Regions from separate parts of the Leclercia sp. AS011 genome, predicted to be linked through region 2. Evidence: predicted binding sites of a transcription regulator. Region 2 holds the regulator's gene; each other region holds the start of a gene.
The links. Region 2 encodes CRP, which controls carbon source genes, mostly activating them, when cyclic AMP is high. Its sites were predicted from a motif close to ATGTGANNNNNNTCACAT; they were not measured.
Positions count from the first base shown of each region.

Region 1: a site for CRP is predicted at 1,794-1,811, ahead of focA (formate transporter FocA). Genes of this name have one in related genera too.
Region 3: a site for CRP is predicted at 3,319-3,336, ahead of WFO70_RS17500 (enolase C-terminal domain-like protein). Genes of this name have one in related genera too.
Region 4: a site for CRP is predicted at 2,967-2,984, ahead of aaeR (HTH-type transcriptional activator AaeR). Genes of this name have one in related genera too.

Region 1 covers NZ_JBBCMA010000001.1:1,927,775-1,932,801, forward strand. Annotated here, with positions in the region: gene ycaO (30S ribosomal protein S12 methylthiotransferase accessory factor YcaO) at 1-1,463, shown strand, start outside; gene focA (formate transporter FocA) at 1,870-2,727, shown strand; gene pflB (formate C-acetyltransferase) at 2,779-5,027, shown strand, end outside.
Region 2 covers NZ_JBBCMA010000007.1:181,290-186,316, forward strand. Annotated here, with positions in the region: gene WFO70_RS20580 (YccS/YhfK family putative transporter) at 1-1,944, opposite strand, end outside; gene crp (cAMP-activated global transcriptional regulator CRP) at 2,001-2,633, opposite strand; gene WFO70_RS20590 (OsmC family protein) at 2,943-3,347, shown strand; gene WFO70_RS20595 (phosphoribulokinase) at 3,389-4,258, opposite strand; gene WFO70_RS20600 (YheU family protein) at 4,289-4,507, opposite strand; gene WFO70_RS20605 (hydrolase) at 4,504-5,027, opposite strand, start outside.
Region 3 covers NZ_JBBCMA010000004.1:291,084-296,110, forward strand. Annotated here, with positions in the region: gene WFO70_RS17485 (alpha/beta hydrolase) at 1-324, shown strand, start outside; gene WFO70_RS17490 (hypothetical protein) at 414-1,034, opposite strand; gene WFO70_RS17495 (GntR family transcriptional regulator) at 1,236-1,955, shown strand; gene WFO70_RS17500 (enolase C-terminal domain-like protein) at 1,943-3,142, opposite strand; gene WFO70_RS17505 (PTS transporter subunit EIIC) at 3,417-4,790, shown strand.
Region 4 covers NZ_JBBCMA010000004.1:34,993-40,019, reverse strand. Annotated here, with positions in the region: gene aaeB (p-hydroxybenzoic acid efflux pump subunit AaeB) at 1-1,675, opposite strand, end outside; gene aaeA (p-hydroxybenzoic acid efflux pump subunit AaeA) at 1,681-2,613, opposite strand; gene aaeX (p-hydroxybenzoic acid efflux pump operon protein AaeX) at 2,621-2,824, opposite strand; gene aaeR (HTH-type transcriptional activator AaeR) at 3,002-3,925, shown strand; gene tldD (metalloprotease TldD) at 3,963-5,027, opposite strand, start outside.

The DNA.
Region 1 (5,027 bases), on a different contig from region 2:
TCGTTCATTACCCCAATGAAAAATGGTTCCCGCTGACCGAAGACGACGAGCTGCCGGAAGGGATCCTCGACGATCGCCTGCGCGCGTTCTACGATCTGGACAACCAGCTGACCGCCAGCATGCTGATCGATCTCCAGTCCGGTAACGAAGATCGCGGTATCTGCGCCTTGCCGTTTACCCGTCAGTCTGACAAGCAAACCGTCTATATTCCGATGAACATTATCGGCAACCTGTATGTCTCCAACGGCATGTCCGCCGGTAACACCCGCAACGAAGCGCGGGTTCAGGGCCTGTCCGAGGTGTTTGAGCGTCATATCAAAAACCGCATTATCGCGGAATCCATCAGCCTGCCGGAGATCCCGGCTGACGTGCTGGCCCGCTACCCGGGCGTGGTGGAGTCGATTGCCAAACTGGAAGCGGAAGGTTTCCCAATCTTTGCCTATGATGGCTCGCTGGGCGGTAAGTACCCGGTGATCTGCGTAGTGCTGTTCAACCCGGCGAACGGCACCTGCTTCGCCTCCTTCGGCGCACACCCGGACTTCGGCGTGGCGCTGGAGCGTACCGTTACCGAACTGCTGCAGGGCCGCAGCCTGAAAGATCTCGACGTGTTTACCCCGCCGACCTTCGACGATGAAGAAGTGGCTGAACACGCCAACCTGGAGACGCACTTCATCGACTCCAGCGGCTCTATCTCCTGGGATATGTTCAAGCAGGACGCAGATTATCCGTTTGTTGACTGGAGCTTCGCGGGTACCACCGAAGAAGAGTTCGCCACGCTGATGGCAATCTTCACGGCTGAAGACCAGGAAGTGTATATCGCGGATTACGAGCACCTGGGCGTCTATGCGTGCCGAATTCTGGTTCCGGGCATGTCCGATATTTATCCGGTGGAAGATCTGTGGCTGGCGAACAACAGCATGGGTGCGCACCTGCGCGAAACTTTGCTGGCCCTGCCGGAGAGTGCGTGGGAGAAAGAGGACTATCTGAACCTCATCACCCAACTGGACGACGAAGGCCACGACGACTTTACCCGTGTACGCGAGCTGCTGGGCCTGGCGACAGGCAAAGATAACGGCTGGTACACCCTGCGTATCGGTGAGCTGAAGGCGATGCTGGCACTGGCGGGCGGCGACCTGGAGCAGGCGCTTATCTGGACCGAGTGGACCATCGAATTCAACGCCTCGGTGTTCAGCGCTGAGCGCGCGAACTACTACCGCTGCCTGCAGACGCTGCTGTTGCTGTCCCAGGAAGAGGATCGTGAGCCGCTGCAGTATCTTAACGCCTTTACCCGTATGTACGGTGCCGAAGCGGTAGAGAACGCCAGCGCAGCCCTGAGCGGCGAAGCGCCATTCCACGGCCTGCAGGCGGTGGATAGCGATCTGAAAGCCTTCCCTGCTCACCAGTCGTTACTGAAGGCCTATGAGAAGCTGCAGAAGGCCAAAAGCAGTTACTGGGCAAAATAACGTCACATAACATGACAAACAGTAGGCGTATACAATCACCTACGTTATATTACGGGGCAATTTTATTGCCCCGTTTTTTTTATTCCTGCGGCAATAAATTTAATTGTAATAATTAAGTTAAATATTGGTAGCTATAATAAAGGCGTCCTGTCGGTTATTGTTACTTTTTATATGAAATACTCCATTATAATTAACTGTCTCAGGGAGCCGTCAGAGAAAAAAATCAAATCATTTTGTAACTTTTAAAATTTATTTTTATACGGATAATCAAACACTTATTCCGCATTTGCTGAAAAACCACGCACTTTGCGGGCCTATAAGCCAGGCGAGATATGATCTACATCAATTTCTCTTCTATAATGCTTTGTTAGTATCTCGTCGCCGACTTAATAAAGAGAGAGTTAGTGTGAAAGCTGACAACCCTTTTGATCTTTTACTCCCAGCTGCCATGGCAAAAGTTGCCGAAGAAGCGGGTGTCTATAAAGCAACGAAACAGCCGATGACGACGTTCTTCCTGGCCATCACTGCCGGGGTATTCATCTCCATCGCCTTTGTTTTCTATATCACCGCCACCACGGGTACTGCCGGGATGCCTTTCGGTATCGCGAAGCTGATTGGCGGCATCTGTTTCTCACTGGGTTTGATCCTCTGCGTTATCTGCGGCGCTGACCTCTTTACCTCGACGGTGCTCATCGTCGTTGCGAAAGCCAGCGGTAAGATCACCTGGGGCCAACTGGCAAAAAACTGGCTCAACGTTTACGTTGGAAACCTGATTGGCTGCCTGCTGTTTGTCCTGTTGATGTGGTTGTCGGGTGAATATATGACCGCCAACGGCGCGTGGGGGCTAAACGTCCTGCAAACCGCCGACCACAAAGTACACCACACATTTATTGAAGCCGTTGCGCTGGGCATTCTTGCCAACCTGATGGTCTGCCTGGCCGTCTGGATGAGCTACTCCGGACGCAGCCTGATGGACAAGGCCATGATTATGGTTCTGCCTGTCGCCATGTTCGTTGCCAGCGGCTTTGAACACAGTATTGCAAACATGTTTATGATTCCTTTCGGTATCGTAATCCGTGACTTTGCCAGCCCGGAATTCTGGACCGCAGTAGGTTCCAGTCCGGAGAGTTTCTCTCACCTGACCGTTATGAACTTCATTACTGATAACCTGATCCCAGTCACAATCGGGAACATTATTGGCGGTGGTCTGCTGGTTGGGTTGACATACTGGGTCATTTACCTGCGTGGCGATAACCATCATTAATGGTTTTCTCAGGCAGTAAATAAAAAATCCACTTAAGAAGGTAGGTGTTACATGTCCGAACTTAATGAAAAGTTAGCCACAGCATGGGAAGGTTTTGCCAAAGGTGATTGGCAGAATGAAGTCAACGTTCGTGATTTCATCCAGAAAAACTACACCCCATATGAAGGTGACGAATCCTTCCTGGCCGGTGCTACCGACGCGACCACTGCCCTGTGGGACAGCGTTATGGAAGGCGTTAAGCAGGAAAACCGCACTCACGCGCCTGTTGATTTCGACACCTCCATCGCGTCCACCATTACTTCTCACGACGCGGGTTATATCAACAAATCCCTCGAGAAGATCGTTGGTCTGCAGACTGAAGCGCCACTGAAACGTGCGATTATCCCGTTCGGTGGTATCAAAATGGTTGAAGGTTCCTGCAAAGCGTATAACCGCGAGCTGGACCCAATGCTGAAGAAAATCTTCACCGAATACCGCAAAACTCACAACCAGGGCGTGTTTGACGTTTACACCAAAGACATCCTGAACTGCCGTAAATCAGGCGTCCTGACCGGTCTGCCAGATGCGTATGGCCGTGGCCGTATCATCGGTGACTACCGTCGCGTTGCGCTGTACGGTATCGACTTCCTGATGAAAGACAAATACGCCCAGTTCCTTTCCCTGCAGTCTGACATGGAAAATGGCGTAAACCTGGAAGCCACTATCCGTCTGCGTGAAGAGATCTCCGAGCAGCACCGTGCGCTGGGTCAGATCAAAGAGATGGCTGCCAAATACGGCTACGACATCTCCGGTCCTGCAACCAACGCTCAGGAAGCTATCCAGTGGACCTACTTCGGTTACCTGGCGGCGGTTAAATCTCAGAACGGCGCAGCAATGTCCTTCGGTCGTGTATCCACCTTCCTGGATGCTTACATCGAACGTGACCTGAAAGCGGGCAAAATCACCGAGCTCGACGCACAGGAAATGATTGACCACCTGGTCATGAAACTGCGTATGGTTCGCTTCCTGCGTACCCCTGAGTATGATGAACTGTTCTCCGGTGACCCAATCTGGGCAACTGAATCTATCGCCGGTATGGGCGTAGATGGCCGTACTCTGGTAACCAAAAGCAGCTTCCGCTTCCTGAACACCCTGTACACTATGGGGCCGTCTCCGGAGCCGAACATCACCATTCTGTGGTCTGAAAAACTGCCACTGAACTTCAAGAAATTCGCTGCTAAAGTCTCCATCGACACCTCTTCTCTGCAGTACGAGAACGATGACCTGATGCGTCCTGACTTCAACAACGACGACTACGCGATCGCTTGCTGCGTAAGCCCAATGGTTGTTGGTAAGCAGATGCAGTTCTTCGGTGCTCGCGCTAACCTCGCGAAAACCATGCTGTATGCAATCAACGGCGGCGTTGATGAAAAACTGAAAATCCAGGTTGGTCCTAAATCTGAACCAATCAAAGGCGATGTGCTGAACTTCGACGAAGTGATGGATCGTATGGATCACTTCATGGACTGGCTGGCTAAACAGTACGTTACCGCACTGAACGTCATCCACTACATGCACGACAAGTACAGCTACGAAGCCTCTCTGATGGCGCTGCACGACCGTGACGTTGTTCGCACCATGGCATGTGGTATCGCAGGTCTGTCCGTTGCGGCTGACTCCCTGTCTGCTATCAAATATGCGAAAGTTAAACCAATTCGTGACGAAGACGGCCTGGCAATCGACTTCGAAATCGACGGCGAATACCCGCAGTTTGGTAACAACGACGCTCGCGTTGATGACATGGCGGTTGACCTGGTAGAACGTTTCATGAAGAAAATTCAGAAACTGACCACCTATCGTAACGCTATCCCGACTCAGTCTGTTCTGACCATCACCTCTAACGTGGTTTATGGTAAGAAAACCGGTAACACCCCAGACGGTCGTCGCGCTGGCGCGCCATTCGGTCCAGGTGCTAACCCAATGCACGGTCGTGACCAGAAAGGTGCTGTTGCCTCTCTGACCTCCGTTGCTAAACTGCCGTTTGCTTACGCGAAAGATGGTATCTCTTACACCTTCTCTATCGTGCCAAATGCGCTGGGTAAAGATGACGAAGTGCGTAAAACCAACCTCGCGGGTCTGATGGATGGTTACTTCCACCACGAAGCGTCCATCGAAGGTGGTCAGCACCTGAACGTGAACGTGATGAACCGTGAAATGCTGCTGGATGCGATGGAACACCCTGAGAAATATCCTCAGCTGACCATCCGTGTTTCTGGCTACGCGGTACGTTTCAACTCGCTGACTAAAGAACAGCAGAAAGA
Region 2 (5,027 bases):
TTGCGTCAGGGTCTCTGGCGCTTCCAGAATATTGCTGTCCCCACTCTCACCCGGCGCGTCATACTCCAGACGCTGCTGACAGCGCTGAAGCGCAATTTCACACGACTGCAGATAACGCTGCGCCAGATCTGGCGTCAGCATCGTATGCTCCCGCGCCAGCGTCGTCATGGCGTTGATATGCTCGACGATAAACTGGCTGTGCGTTACCCACAGCTTCATATCCGCCAGATACGCCGAATTGAAGCCCGGCTCCTGCATCGCCTGGTTGAGGGAGTTGAACAGGGCGTTGTGCGCCTGGTTGACCTTCATGCGCTGCCAGGCCAGGGGTGTCGGCTGCGGATCGTCGCTGAGGATCAGGCGGATAGCCTCCTGATCGGCCTCCAGCGCGTCGTGAGCGTTCTGGCGCAGCAGCCCGCTCTGCCACTGCGGCCACAGCCAGACCATCCCGCCGAAGGCAATCAGGCAGCCAATCAGGGTATCGGCCAGCCGGGCGATAATAAACTGCTCGCCGTTCAGGGTCAGCAGCTGCAGGGTATACACCGCCGTAACCGTAAAGCCCACCGTCGCCCAGCCGTAGCTCTTGCGAATGATCAGGTAGCTCACCAGGGTTACCATCAGCATGCCGGCAAGGGTGTACCCCTCCGGGACGTGGAAGTGCAGAGTGACACCGGCGATAATCAGTCCCGCCAGGGTCCCGGCCGCCCGGTGGAGAATTCGCACCCGCGTCGCGCTGTAGCCGTTTTGCGTCACCAGCAGCACGGTCATTAAGATCCAGTAGGGTTTTGGCAGGTGCAGCGCCACGCCCATCAGGCTGGCGATACTCAGCATCACGCTGATGCGCGCCGCGTTACGCAGGGCGGCAGATTTTAGCGACAGGTAGCTTCTCAGGGCGGGGAGCAGCGGCAGCCGTTTCTGTTTGTCAGCCATCAGGTCGCGCGGATAGAGCGGACGCTGCGTGCGCAGCACGCGGGCAATCCGGCTGAAGTGCCAGGCGCAAAACTGCCCCACCGGGTTATCAGGGTGCTGACGGGCGATTTTCTCCAGCGCGCCAAGCTGCTTGTCCATAGAGAAACGGGTGGGGTAGCGATGATAGAGAATGTCGTCGGCCAGCACCCGCAGACGGGCCGCAACGGTCTGCGCGTTCCAGCGGATCACCGCTTCGGCGTGGCTGCGCTCCACCAGCTTTTGCACCTCCTTCGGGTGATGCAGGCTGACGGAGATGTGCTCCTGCAGATCCAGCCCCACCTGGAAGGTGCGCAGCAGGCGTTTGTATTCATGATTTCTGTTGGCCGCCAGCATATGCAGCTGCTGATAGCAGAGGCTGATCAGGTCCACCACCTTCTGCTGGCGGGCCAGCAGCGGCGGCAACGATTTTTCAGGATCGGTGTGCTGCGTCAGCAGGGTGTATTTGGCTTCGCAATACTCTGCCAGCTGTTGATAGAGCACGCTCAGCGACTCTCGCAACGGCTGTTCGCGCCACATCCAGAACCAGAACCAGTTAAACAGCCCGTACCAGAGGGTGCCCAGCGTATAGAGGAGTAGCGGCTCCCAGACCGGCATGTTCCCCGCCAGACTCAGGGTAAAGATAGCCGCAATCAGCGAGGCGGGCAGCAGCCGGGCATGCAGGGCGCTGATCTCAGCCGTGACCCCCAGCGTCATCGCCAGCACGGTCAGAATGAGGGGCAGCGGAATATCCCGGGCCAGCAACAGCTGCACGGCCAGGCTACAGCCGGCGAACAGGCAGCCGCCAATGGTCAGGCGTTTAAAAAAGCGTTTATGCGGGGTGTCCAGACCGGCAATGTTGCAGCAGGCAGGAACGAGAGAAAAGAGCAGACCTTGTTGCAGATGACCGAAGATCAAACCCACAGCCACGGGGAGACACAACACCAGGGTTTGCCGCAGTGCGTAGTTAACTTCCGGGTGATAAATGAGCCTGCGCCACATGGGGATAGAGACAAAAACGGCGTGTCATCCTGCGATGCCACGCCGTTTTAGCGGAATTAACGTGTTCCGTAAACCACGATGGTTTTACCGTGGGCAGAAATCAGGTTTTGATCTTCCAGCATTTTCAGGATACGACCCACTGTCTCACGAGAACATCCGACGATCTGACCAATTTCCTGACGGGTAATTTTAATTTGCATACCGTCCGGGTGGGTCATGGCGTCTGGCTGTTTCGCCAGGTTCAGCAGGGTCTGAGCGATGCGGCCCGTTACGTCGAGGAAGGCGAGGTTACCCACTTTCTCGGACGTGACCTGCAGACGGCGAGCCATCTGCGAAGAGAGGCGCATCAGGATGTCCGGGTTGACCTGGATCAGCTGGCGGAATTTCTTATAAGAGATCTCAGCCACTTCACAGGCAGTTTTAGCACGAACCCAGGCGCTACGCTCCTGACCTTCTTCAAACAGGCCCAGTTCGCCGATGAAATCTCCCTGATTCAGGTAAGAGAGGATCATCTCTTTACCTTCTTCATCTTTGATCAGCACTGCCACTGAGCCTTTGACGATGTAATACAACGTTTCCGCTTTTTCACCCTGGTGAATCAGCGTGCTCTTCGATGGGTACTTATGAATATGGCAATGAGACAAGAACCATTCGAGAGTCGGGTCTGTTTGCGGTTTGCCAAGCACCATGCGCTGTTATCCTCTGTTATAAGCTGTCTCCAGAGTCTGGCTCTGTACCTGTACTCTGGGGTTACAATCGAATTCTTTCCCCTGCCTGGGGACTGGCTGTCACAATAATTAGCAGCCTGTAATGTGTGATGTCCTCTGCATACATGTGCAACGTCAATGTATTACTGTAGCATCTCGACTGTTTTAGCATAGCTTTTGCCGCCTGTCTCCTGGTGTCTCGCTTCAGCTTGATGCAGGTCGACTTCCGTTGTCAGAATTGTTACTGACGCGTAATCTGTCAGGAAAAATGCACTCCTGGAGTTAATACAAATGCAAGCACGTGTGAAATGGGTTGAAGGGTTAACGTTCCTCGGTGAGTCGGCTTCCGGGCACCAGATTTTGATGGATGGCAACTCCGGTGACAAAGCGCCAAGTCCGATGGAAGTGGTCCTGATGGCGGCAGGCGGATGCAGCGCGATCGACGTGGTGTCGATCCTGCAAAAAGGGCGTCATGATGTGACTGACTGCGAAGTAAAACTGACCTCAGAGCGTCGTGAAGAGGCACCGCGCCTGTTCACCCATATCAATCTTCACTTCGTGGTGACCGGTAAAGAGCTGAAAGACGCGGCGGTATCCCGTGCGGTGGATCTCTCAGCCGAGAAGTACTGCTCCGTGGCGCTGATGCTGGAGAAAGCGGTCAAGATTACCCACTCGTATGAAGTGATCGGGGCGTAATCCCATTGCCCGGTAGGCGTAGCGCCACCGGGCAAAAATCCTCAATCGATCTTCTTGCCTTCCATCAACCGCTGCACCAGCGGCGTCATGATTAACTCCATCGCCAGCCCCATCTTCCCGCCCGGGACCACCAGCGTATTGATGTGCGAAATAAACGAACCCTGCAGCATCGCCAGCAGCCAGGGGTAATCGATATTGTCCAGATTGCGGAAATGGATCACCACGAAGCTCTCGTCCAGCGACGGGATGCCTTTGGCAGCAAAGGGGTTAGAGGTATCCACGGTCGGGACGCGCTGGAAGTTAATGTGGGTGCGGGAAAACTGCGGCGTCAGGAAGTTGATGTAATCCTCCATCGAGCGCACCACGGAGTCCATCACCGCCTCGCGGGAGTGGCCGCGTTCGCTGGTATCCCGCGTCAGCTTCTGGATCCACTCCAGGTTCACAATAGGGACTACACCTACCAGCAGATCGACATGGCGCGCCACGTCGTGCTGTGGCGTCACCACCCCGCCATGCAGGCCTTCATAAAACAGCACGTCGGTGGGTTCCGGCAGGGGCTGCCAGGGGGTGAAGGTGCCCGGCACCTGGTTCCAGGGGACCGCTTCGTCATAGGTATGCAGGTATTTGCGCGCCTGGCCGGTGCCGCTTCGCCCGTATTCGGCGAAGGTTTGCTCCAGCAGGCCAAAGTCGTTGGCATCCGGGCCAAAGTAGCTGATGTGTTTGCCCATATCCCGGGCTTTGCGGATAGCCATGTCCATCTCAGGACGGGTGTAGCGGTGAAAGCTGTCGCCTTCCACTTCCGCGGCGCGCAGATGCAGCTGGGAGAAGATCTTACGAAAAGCGAGGCTGGTGGTGGTGGTACCTGCACCACTCGACCCTGTAACGGCAATAACCGGATGTCTGGCGGACATAGCAACTCCCTGAGTGGAAAGAGGTCGCGGTTAACCGCGAAATTGATTGCGAGGCATGATGTTGACGGTTTCGTGCAGCTCGGACCATACGACCAGCACCTCACCGCTTTGCAGCTGGCGCCTGACGTCGGCGACCTTCTGCTCAAGCGAAAGCTCCTGTTCACCATAATCGGTGCCTTCGCGTAACACAAAGCTTTCAATCAGATTATCCAGCGTTTCGGGAGCCAGATCTTGCCAGGGAATAATCATCTTATCGGTTCCAGGTATGTGGTCAGCCAGTCCGGGATACGCGTTTCCAGCCACATGGTCGGGCGACGCAGCGTGCCGCCGACAAAGCCCACGTGCCCGCCATGTTCGGTCAGCTGGTACTGCACGTTAGCGGGCAGAAACGCCTGCGCCGGTATTGAGTGATGATCCATAAAGGGATCGTCTTTCGCGTGAATAATCAGCACCGGTTTGGTGATCTTGCTCAGCACCGGCATGGCGCTGCACTGACGATAGTAGTCAATAGCATCGGCAAAGCCGTGAATTTTGGCGGTGATCAGATCGTCAAATTCGCGGATGCGGCGCACTTTCTTCAGCTGCTGCAGACTGACCGGCAGCGTATCCGGGTAAGCTTTCAGTTTGCGTGCCGCATTGGCTTTGAGCAAGTTCAGCAGATAGCGCTGATAAACACGCGAAAAGCCCTTCTCCATATGATAGCTGCAGTGCTCCAGCATGAACGGAGCAGAGACGATGGCGGCGGCGTCCAGCGGGATGTTGTCGCCCT
Region 3 (5,027 bases), on a different contig from region 2:
CTGGCGGAGCGCCGGGATGATGTGCGCTCCCTGCGCACGGTGGCCGGCAATCTCGACGTGGCGTATGTCAATGCCCTGCATCAGGTCACCCCGATGCCTGCCGCTGAGAGCGCCATCGATCGTGCTTCCGCGCTGCGCGCCCTGCCGCAGATCCACTACAGCGGCGAAGCCGACACCACCGTGCCGTCCGCGGTCGCCCGCCGTTTTCAACAGGCGGTGGGAGGAAGGTGTGTGCAAACGGAGGTGGTCAGCGGGATGGGGCATGGATCGGACTGGGCGGCAGTCTGGCCGCGACTGCTGGCACAGGGGTTGCCTGCCTGCTGAGGGGTGAACAAAGTGAGGGCAAAATATGTGGAACAAGCGAAAAGGCAGCAGATGCTGCCTTTTAAAGATTTTCGCCATTCATGAGTTAGTCAGACATGTTTGATGATTAAGCACGCTGCGCCCCATGCACCTTCAGGGCCTTCATCATGAATGTCTGAAATAACCTGTTCGACTACGTAGCTATCAGGAATGTTTTCTCTGACGTAGGCTTTGACTCGCTCAAATTTATTCAACACCTTTTGCGGTGCACTGAGCAATTCACCGTCAGCGGCAGAGTAGTAGTAGGCAAACGCCCCAAATTTAATCGACGACTTTTCACGTCCAATTCTGAGTACTGAGGTAATTCGCTCGATATCATGGAACCAGCCTGACGGGCCACCAGGCTGGTTTTTCACTTCTATCACAGCACGCGGCTGGGCTTTGCCCCACCACAGTAAAATATCAAAACGTCCGCTTAAACGGGCTTTGCTGGGTTTTGGTCCAGGAGCAATGGCCCCGGCGTAATCCATCGAGCTTTGACCGTTACTCTCAACGGTGACAAACTTTGCTCCCTGCATATCGCTAAGTTCTTTTGCGATATACGTGGTCAGTACATACTCAGCGGCTGTCCATACCCACAGCCCGCCAGACATGCGTTGATAATCTTCATGCGCCTTTTCGATGCCAGAAATAATGGCACCACTGATGACATCCATAGCTACGGCGGCCATATTTGTTCTCCACTTTTATTATTGATAGCCGTCAACTATACGCCCACCGCAACGCAGTTAATGCGCTGATTTGAAAGATGATTGATGCTAATTCTGCGCCTAAGAACGTAGCAGACTTTTTTTGAATGGATGACCGGTAATTCTTGCAAAATGATAGTCTTATATTACGCAGCGATGGTTGAGTAACTTCAGGACCGAACAATGAAAAAGAAAGAGTTTGTGACCCAGGATCTGCTGAGCAAAATCTATCAGGACACCACGGCGGGGCCACGCAAACTCCCTCCTGAAAGGCAGCTGGCCGAAGAGTATGGCGTCTCGCGTTTTACTATCCGCCAGGCGCTGGAAAAGCTGGTCAGTATTGGCGTGGTGCGGATCGTGCAGGGGTCGGGGATCTGGATTAACGAGCACGCGCGTAATAATCCGCTGATCTACAACTCGATCACGGAAAAGCGATTCGATCAGATGCGCTATCGGATGATCAGCCTGCATAAAAGGAGGCCCGATCGCGCGGCTCAGCAGATCTTCGGCATCGATGAAGAGAGTTTTATCTGGCACTTTTGCCGTCTGCGCTACGTCGATGACCAGCCCGTACAGCTGGAAGTATCCAGCATGCCCGCCGCCGATTTCCCCGATCTTAATCAGCAGGCGATTGAGCGTTCCATTCAGCAGTATGTATTAAGTAAGGGGATGAATATTTCCCATATGCTGACCACCTACCGGGCGGTCAGCGTCAGCCGCGAACAGGCGGTAATACTGGGCTGCAAAAAAGGCAGCCCGGCAATGCATATTAATAATCGTGGAATACTGGAGGGGGGCCGGGTATTCGAGGTGAGCGATATTATTGATATCAACTATACCTGCACCTGGGTCAGCCCCTATAACCGCGATAATTTAGCCTGGCGACAAAATCAGGGCGTATGAAGGGTGCCGTCCGGCAGGCGGCTTTGCGTCCACTCGTGCGGGCGATAGACCAACGGATACGCCAGGGCAAGCTCTTCATTAAAGCCGGTGCCAATACCAGGGGCCGTCGGCGGATAGACAAATCCGTCCTTCGCCTCAGGCGCGCCGGGGAACACGCTGTCGGTGGCACTCGAGCGCGGAATAAATTCCTGAATAGCCGCATTATGCAGGTGAATGTTCAGATGCGTATTCACCGCCACGCCGATAGGGGTCATATCACCGGGGCCATGCCAGGCGAGGCGCACCCCAAAGGCCTGACACAGATGCGCCAGCTTCAGCGCCGGTGTGATGCCGCCAATCTGCGAGATGTGGCAGCGAATAAAGTCGATGCGGCGATTCACAATCAGGTCGTGCCATTCAGCCGGGTTATTGAAGAGCTCACCCATCGCCAGCGGCACGCAGCTCTGCTGGCGAACCTGCTCCAGCCAGGCGCTCTGCTGTGGCGGCAGGATATCCTCAATAAAGTAGGGCTGATACGGCTCAAGCTGTTTTGCCAGCTGCACCGCCTGCTGCGGGAACAGACGCTCGTGGACATCGTGTAAGAAATGGAGCGTCCAGCCATATTTTTCGCGCAGGGCGCGGAACATCTCCACGGTATTGGCCATGTATTCATGCTGATCGAACCAGGCTCCCGGAGTAGGGTTCTCCGGGGAATGCAGCGCCGAGGGTGTGCCGCCGTAAAAACCCAGCTGACAGCGGATATGACGATAACCTTGCGCCACCAGTTTATCGACGGAGGCAAAGAGTTCCTCCAGCGTCTCGCCGCTGGCGTGGCTGTAAGCCGGGATCGCATCGCGGGATTTTCCGCCCAGCAGCTGGTACAGCGGCATTCCGGCCAGCTGCCCTTTTATATCCCACAGGGCCATATCTACACCGGAAATCGCATTATTCATCGCCGGACCGTTACGCCAGTAGGCGTTAACGTTCATCATTTGCCACAGATCTTCGATGTTATTGGCATCCCGGCCGATCAGCAGCGGTTTGAGATACTCATCCACCAGGGTTTTTACCGCCAGTGGGCGCTGCTGGAAAGTGGCACAACCGTGTCCGACGAGCCCTTGTCCGGTGGTAACGCGAACGGTCACCAGGTTATGACGGTCCGGGCGGGTAATAAAACACTCGATATTAGTGATAATCACAGGCGTCACGAGAAACTCCTTTGCGGCTCTGTGGAAATACGGAATACGAATATCATCGCCCTAAAAATGTTTGCCGGTAAACCGTTTTTTTATTATTTATTTTGGTCAGTTATTTGATTCTATTTTAATTAAAAACCATACCAATTATGGATTGATGACGGTTTTATGGCTCTTTAGATGGCTAAGTGTGAGCGATATCAAATTTTATTGGTTTGTTTTGTAAGGTGGGTTTATCTATTCTCGTGGCATCAATAAAACAACAACCATACCGGCAGGAGTCTTTATGGGGACGCAAGAAGCCATCAATAATATTATTCGTCTGGTCGGCGGCCAGGGGAATATTAATAAAGTCTGGCACTGTATGACGCGGCTACGGTTTGATTTAATCGACGATAATAAAGTCGATCAGACCGCGATTAAAAATCTGCCGGGCGTGCTGGGCGCACAGCTGCAAAGCGATCAGTTTCAGGTGATCATCGGGCCGAAGGTGAACAGCTGGTATGAGCAAATGCTTAATGTGCTCGGTCAGGGGACGGATAACGCGCCGACGGTAACAAAAGGACGTAAAAGCCTGGTCTCCCTCTTTATGGATACCGTCTCAGGGGTCTTTGGTCCGATCGTTCCGGCCATTGCCGGTGCCGGGATGATAAAAGGCTTGCTCGCCGGGCTGATCGCGCTGAAGGTGGTGTCGGCGAAAAGCGATACCGTCATGGTGATCGACCTGATTGCCAGCGGCGTCTTCTATTTCCTGCCGTTCTTCCTCGCCGTGTCGGCGGCGAAGATCTTCAAAACTAATGAGTATCTCGCCGCGGCGGTTGCCGCCTGCCTGATGTATCCCTCCTTAATAGAAGCCGCGAAAGCGCTGGCGACACATCAGGAAGGGGCGGTCAGTGCGCTCTGGTTAATGAATGCGATCCCGGTCTCCGTCTTTAACTATGCCTCGAGCGTGATTCCGGTGATCTTCTCGGTGCTGGCATTGAGCTATATCCATCGCTGGGTAGACAGCATCATGCCGGATGTCCTGAAAACCGTATTTACGCCGACGCTCACCCTCTTTATAGGTGCCCTGGCGGCGCTGGTGGTGATCGGCCCGATTGGCATCTGGCTGGGTAAAGGACTCGCCTTCTTTATAGAGGGACTGTTTGGCGTGTCGGCCAGCTTCGCCGGGCTTATCGTCGGGGCGATCCGTCCGGTGGCGATCCTGACCGGTATGCATCACGCGATGACGCCGATTGCGCTGCAGAACTTCAGCGACCGTGGCTACGACATGCTGATGCCGATGATGTTTATGGCCAATATGGCGATTGCGGGGGCGACATTTGCTATCTGGCGTCTGAGCCGGGACCGTCAGGAGAAGACCGTTACGCTGTCGGCGGCCATCTCTGCACTGCTGGGGATCACCGAACCGGCTCTCTTTGGTGTTCTGACGCGCTACAAGAAAGCGTTTATCGCCGCCACGGTGGCCAGCTCGCTGGCGTCAGCCTTTATTGCCTTCTTCGGCGTGCGTCTTTATGGCTACATTCTGTCGAGCATCTTCAGTCTGCCTGCTTATATAGGTCCGTACTTTGTCTTTGCTCTGGCGGGCGTGGCGATATCTCTGGTGCTCTCCTTTACGCTGACCACCATTCTGGTGAAGAAAGAGCAGGCCGCAGAGTGATTTTGACCCCGTCTAATAAGTGGCGTAGCAGGGAATATCAGCACGATTGTGGATAACTCTGTGGGCAAATGCGTATAAGAAGGGGTTTTGCTGGGGAATGCAGCAGTCAGTCATTTTTCTGTCATTTAAGGGTTGCGGGCTCCGGAGAACTCCCTATAATGCGCCTCCATCGACACGGAACAACGGCAAACAAGCCGCCGGGTCAGCAGGGAAAAGCGTGAAATAATCGCTTGACTC
Region 4 (5,027 bases), on a different contig from region 2:
TAGCGATATCTCCCGGGAATTTGGTCAGCAGTAAAAACAGCTGCTGATAGAGCGCGGGGAGATGGTTCTCTTTGCGTCGGGCGGTGTTGGTGGTCATCGCGGAAACGGCAGCGGAAACAAACTGGTTCAGCAGCACGCGTCCGGTGCGGGCCTGCGAGTTATCGCGCACCAGCAAAATAACCATCATGGCGAGGAAACAGCCAACAATCTGCCCCAGCGCGCTATCCAGGAACTGGCTGAAGTGGAACGTCATCGGATTATCCAGCACCAGAATGTTAATGGTACTGGCCAGCGCCCCAAGCGAACCCAGGCGTCGCTTCTGCACCTCGATACCAATAAAGAAGGCCATCACCGCAAGGCTGATACAGAGTAGCAGCATACTTTGCTGGGTCGAGGGCAGAACCACCAGGAAATAGAAAGCACCCAGCGGGAGCGCTGCCAGCGCACCGTACAGAAAATCGAGCGCCACCATTCGCGGATTGGGCAGACGCATCGCCAGCGAGGTGACCACGGCGATCATCACCATCGCCCCGCTGCCGGAGGTCCAGCCGGTCCACAGCCAGAATAACGTGCCGAGCATACAGGCGAGCATGGTGCGCCAGAAGTTGACCATCGCATGGTGACGTTCCGCCGACTCGGCTTTGACCACCACTTCACCTTGGAGGACTTCCTCTTCGGTGGCGCTGATTTTGGTATTGCCGATCACGCCACGTTTGAGGAGCAGGAAGCGCGTCGCCGCCCCCACCCAGGTGTAGATGGTCACCGGGGTGTCTCGCTCGCCGGTCCAGGCGATGACCCGGCGCATGCGTTTGAGCTGTTTATGCACATCCTGCACGGTGGCGACGGGAGTAGCGAACTGCTCCCGGAAGGTCCCGGTGATCGCCTCGGGGCGGGAATTCTGGATCAGATAGGTTTCACAGGCCTGGGTGATCAGGGTTAAGGAGACGGTATTGAGCGCCTTCAGGCGGCGGTTAGCCCGCGACCAGCGCGACGACTCCATATTGAGGTTGCTGCGCATCCCTTCCAGCGCGGTGGTACGACGCACCAGCGCACTCCAGGCGTTATCGACCTCTTCGCTGTCGCCATGCTTGATGCACAGTTGCATCAGCTGGTACTGGGCAACGATCAGCGCATCCAATTCGCGATCTACCTCCTGCTTAATGGAGCGAGGAGAGAACAGCAGATCCGCCACGATCGCACAGACAATCCCCATCACGATCTCGCTGCAGCGCTCCACGGCAAACTGCGGTGCCAGCAGGGGGTTGGTCTGAATGGTGATGATAATGATCAGCGCGGTATAGCCGGAAAGCCCCCAGGCGTAGGAGTTTTCCACCCGCACCAGAGAGGAGATCCAGGTGCAGAACCCGGCCCAGATACAGCACACCATCAGCATCAGCAGCGGGGTGCGGATCATCAGGATCACGATGGTCAGCGCGGCGATACAGCCGATAAAGGTGCCGACAATACGCAGCATCCCGCGATAGCGAATGGCCCCGGAATAAGGTTCACCACCCGCCGCAAACGCCGGACCTGCGGCGACAATCGCTGCCGTCAGCACCGCCCAGCGGGGGGTTTCCAGCTGAAAGTGAAAGCCGACGAACAGCGCCAGCACGATGGCGAAGGCCAGCTTAATCGCAAAGCGCAGGTGCTGGTCGGCGATGGAGAAGATGCCCATGGCGATTAACCAAACTCGCGCAGGCGATGGGCAATTTTACGGAACAGCGAGTCATGGCTGGCGTCCCGATCTGTCTCACCGGTGATCACCACGGTGGCGGTGGTGCCCGCAGGCCACAGGTTGCCCTGCTGTTCATCCAGACGAATACGCACCGGCACGCGCTGGGCCAGACGGACCCACTCCAGGTTGGAATCGACGGTCGCCATCCCTTTGCTGTCGCGGGTGGCGCTGGAGTTAGTCACCCCTGCAGCCACGCTGTCGACCGTGCCTTTCATGACCCGGTTGCTGCCCAGCGGGGTGATCTCAGCCCGGTAGCCCGGACGGACGTTCTCCAGCTTGGTCTCTTCCATATAGGCCAGCACGTAGAAGGAGTGCTGTTTGACCAGCGCCACGGCGGTGGAGCCGCGGGTAATAAATTCGCCGGTATAGACGTTAAGGTTGGTCACCCAGCCGTCGGACGGGGCGCGGATCACGGTACGCTCAAGATCGAGCTTCGCCAGATCGCGGGTAGCCTCGGCTTTCGCCAGCTGATGCAGCACGGTTTGCAGCAGGTTGTTGGACTGGTCGATCTCCTCCCGCGACATTGCCTGCACCCCCAGCTTATTACGACGTCCCGCCTCGCGGCGTTTTTCCGCAGCCAGCGCCTGGTAGTAGGCGACATCGGCTTCTGCTTCTTCCAACGCTTTCTGATAGCGCGGCTGGTCCACGGTGAACAGCACCTGATCCTTTTTCACCAGCTGGTTGTCATGCACATTCACGGCCGTGATCAGGCCCGCCACGTCCGGGGCAATGGCGACGATGTCGGCGCTGAAGCGCGCATCGCGCGTCCAGGGCGACTCGGTGTAGTAAACCCACGCGCGAAATATAGCGATGAACGCGAGGATAACCAGTGCCAGGGTAATGGCGGTACGGGAGATTTTTCTTGTTAGCGTTTTCACATCTACCTCAAACAAACAGGCGCGATACCAGATAGAACAGGCAGCAATACAGCGCGGAATTGAACAATGCAGGGTGCCAGACGAAATCATAGATCCCGGTCGGAGCCAGCACCTTTCGCACCAGCCAAAAAATCGCCAGTGATAAAAGAAGTTCGAAGAATATCGGTGGGAACGACAATCCGAACACCACGATAACGGGAAACAGACTCATGTTGACCTTGATTAGAGCGAGCAGGCGAAAGAATTATTCAGCATACGGCACCGCAGAAGTGGCAAGAAAAGCCGGGCGAGAGTGGCGTAGCTATAATGTATTAATAATATATTAGCGTAACTGTTATGCTGTTATCTATCATATGTGATCTAAATCACTTTTAAGCCAGAGTGAATAATGGAACGTCTAAAACGGATGTCAGTTTTTGCCAAAGTCGTTGAGCTGGGCTCCTTTACCGCCGCGGCCAGGCAACTGCAGATGAGCGTCTCGTCAATCAGCCAGACCGTCGCCAAACTGGAAGATGACCTCCAGGTGAAGCTCCTCAACCGCAGCACCCGTAGCCTTGGTCTGACCGAAGCCGGCAAAATCTATTATCAGGGCTGTCGGCGGATGTTGTATGAGGCCCAGGCGGTGCATGAGCAACTCTACGCCTTTAACAACACCCCCATCGGCACTCTGCGCATCGGCTGCTCTTCAACTATGGCACAAAATGTCCTGGCTGAAATGACCGCCGAGATGTTGCAGGAATACCCGGGGCTGACGGTCAATCTGGTCACCGGCATTCCTGCCCCGGATCTGATTGCCGATGGGCTGGATGTGGTGATCCGCGTCGGGGCATTGCAGGACTCCAGCCTCTTCTCCCGCCGTCTGGGCAGTATGCCAATGGTGGTCTGCGCGGCGAAAAAGTATCTCGCCCGAGCGGGGATCCCGGAGAAACCGGCGGATCTCAGTAATCACGCCTGGCTCGAGTACAGCGTGCGCCCGGATAATGAATTTGAGCTGGTTGCGCCGGAAGGGCTGTCAACAAAACTGCTGCCGCAGGGGCGCTTTGTCACCAACGATCCGATGACCATCTCCCGCTGGCTGGTGGCCGGGGCCGGGATCGCCTACGTCCCGCTGATGTGGGTGATCAACGAGATCAACAGCGGCGAGCTGGAGATCCTCTTCCCGCGCTATCAGTCGGATCCGCGCCCGGTGTATGCGGTCTATACCGAAAAGGACAAACTCCCGCTGAAGGTGCAGGTATGCATTAACTATCTGACGGACTATTTTGTGCAGGTGGCGGCGCTGTTTCAGGAGATGCGGGGAAGGAAGGAGTAACCCTCTCCCAGAGGGAGAGGGTATTTAGGAAGGGAAATTACGCGGTACCGCCGACGGTCAGGTTATCCACCTTCAGGGTCGGCTGACCGACACCCACCGGCAGGCTCTGGCCCTCTTTGCCGCAGACACCGACGCCGTTATCCAGCTTCAGATCGTTACCGACCATCGAGATCTGCTGCATCGCTTCGATACCAGAACCGATCAGGGTCGCGCCTTTCACCGCTTTGGTCACTTTGCCCTTCTCGATCAGATAGGCTTCTGAGGTCGAGAAGACAAATTTGCCGGAGGTGATATCCACCTGGCCGCCGCCGAAGTTTGGCGCATAGATGCCATACTCCACCGACTCGATGATCTCCTGCGGCGTGGATTTACCCGCCAGCATATAGGTGTTGGTCATACGCGGCATCGGCAGGTGCGCATAGGATTCGCGACGACCGTTACCGGTTGGGGCCACACCCATCAGGCGCGCATTCAGCTTGTCCTGCATGTAGCCTTTCAGGATCCCGTTCTCGATCAGCACGTTGTACTGACCCGGGGTCCCTTCGTCGTCGATAGAGACCGAACCACGACGATCGGTCATGGTGCCGTCATCCACCACGGTGCAGAGCTCAGAGGCCACCAGCTCGCCCATGTGGCCGCTGAAGACCGAGGTGCCGCGACGGTTAAAGTCGCCTTCCAGACCGTGGCCCACCGCTTCATGCAGCAGCACGCCAGGCCAGCCCGCGCCCAGGACCACCGGCAGGGTGCCCGCAGGGGCCGCCACCGCAGAGAGATTGACCAGCGCCATTCGCACCGCCTCTTTTGCCCACGCGTCAGCACGCACTTCGCCATCGACCGGGTTCAGGAACCATTCGTAACCAAAACGACCGCCGCCGCCGCTGGAGCCGCGCTCGCGTTTGCCGTCCTCTTCCACCAGCACGCTGACGGAGAGACGGACCAGCGGACGCACGTCGGCGGCCAGGGTGCCATCGGTCGCCGCCACCAGAATCAGCTCATACACGCCGCTCAGGCTGGCCGACACTTCCTGCACGCGCTTGTCTTCCGCACGGGCAACGTTGTCCACCCGGCGCAGAATATCCAGCTTCTCTTCCCGACTCATACT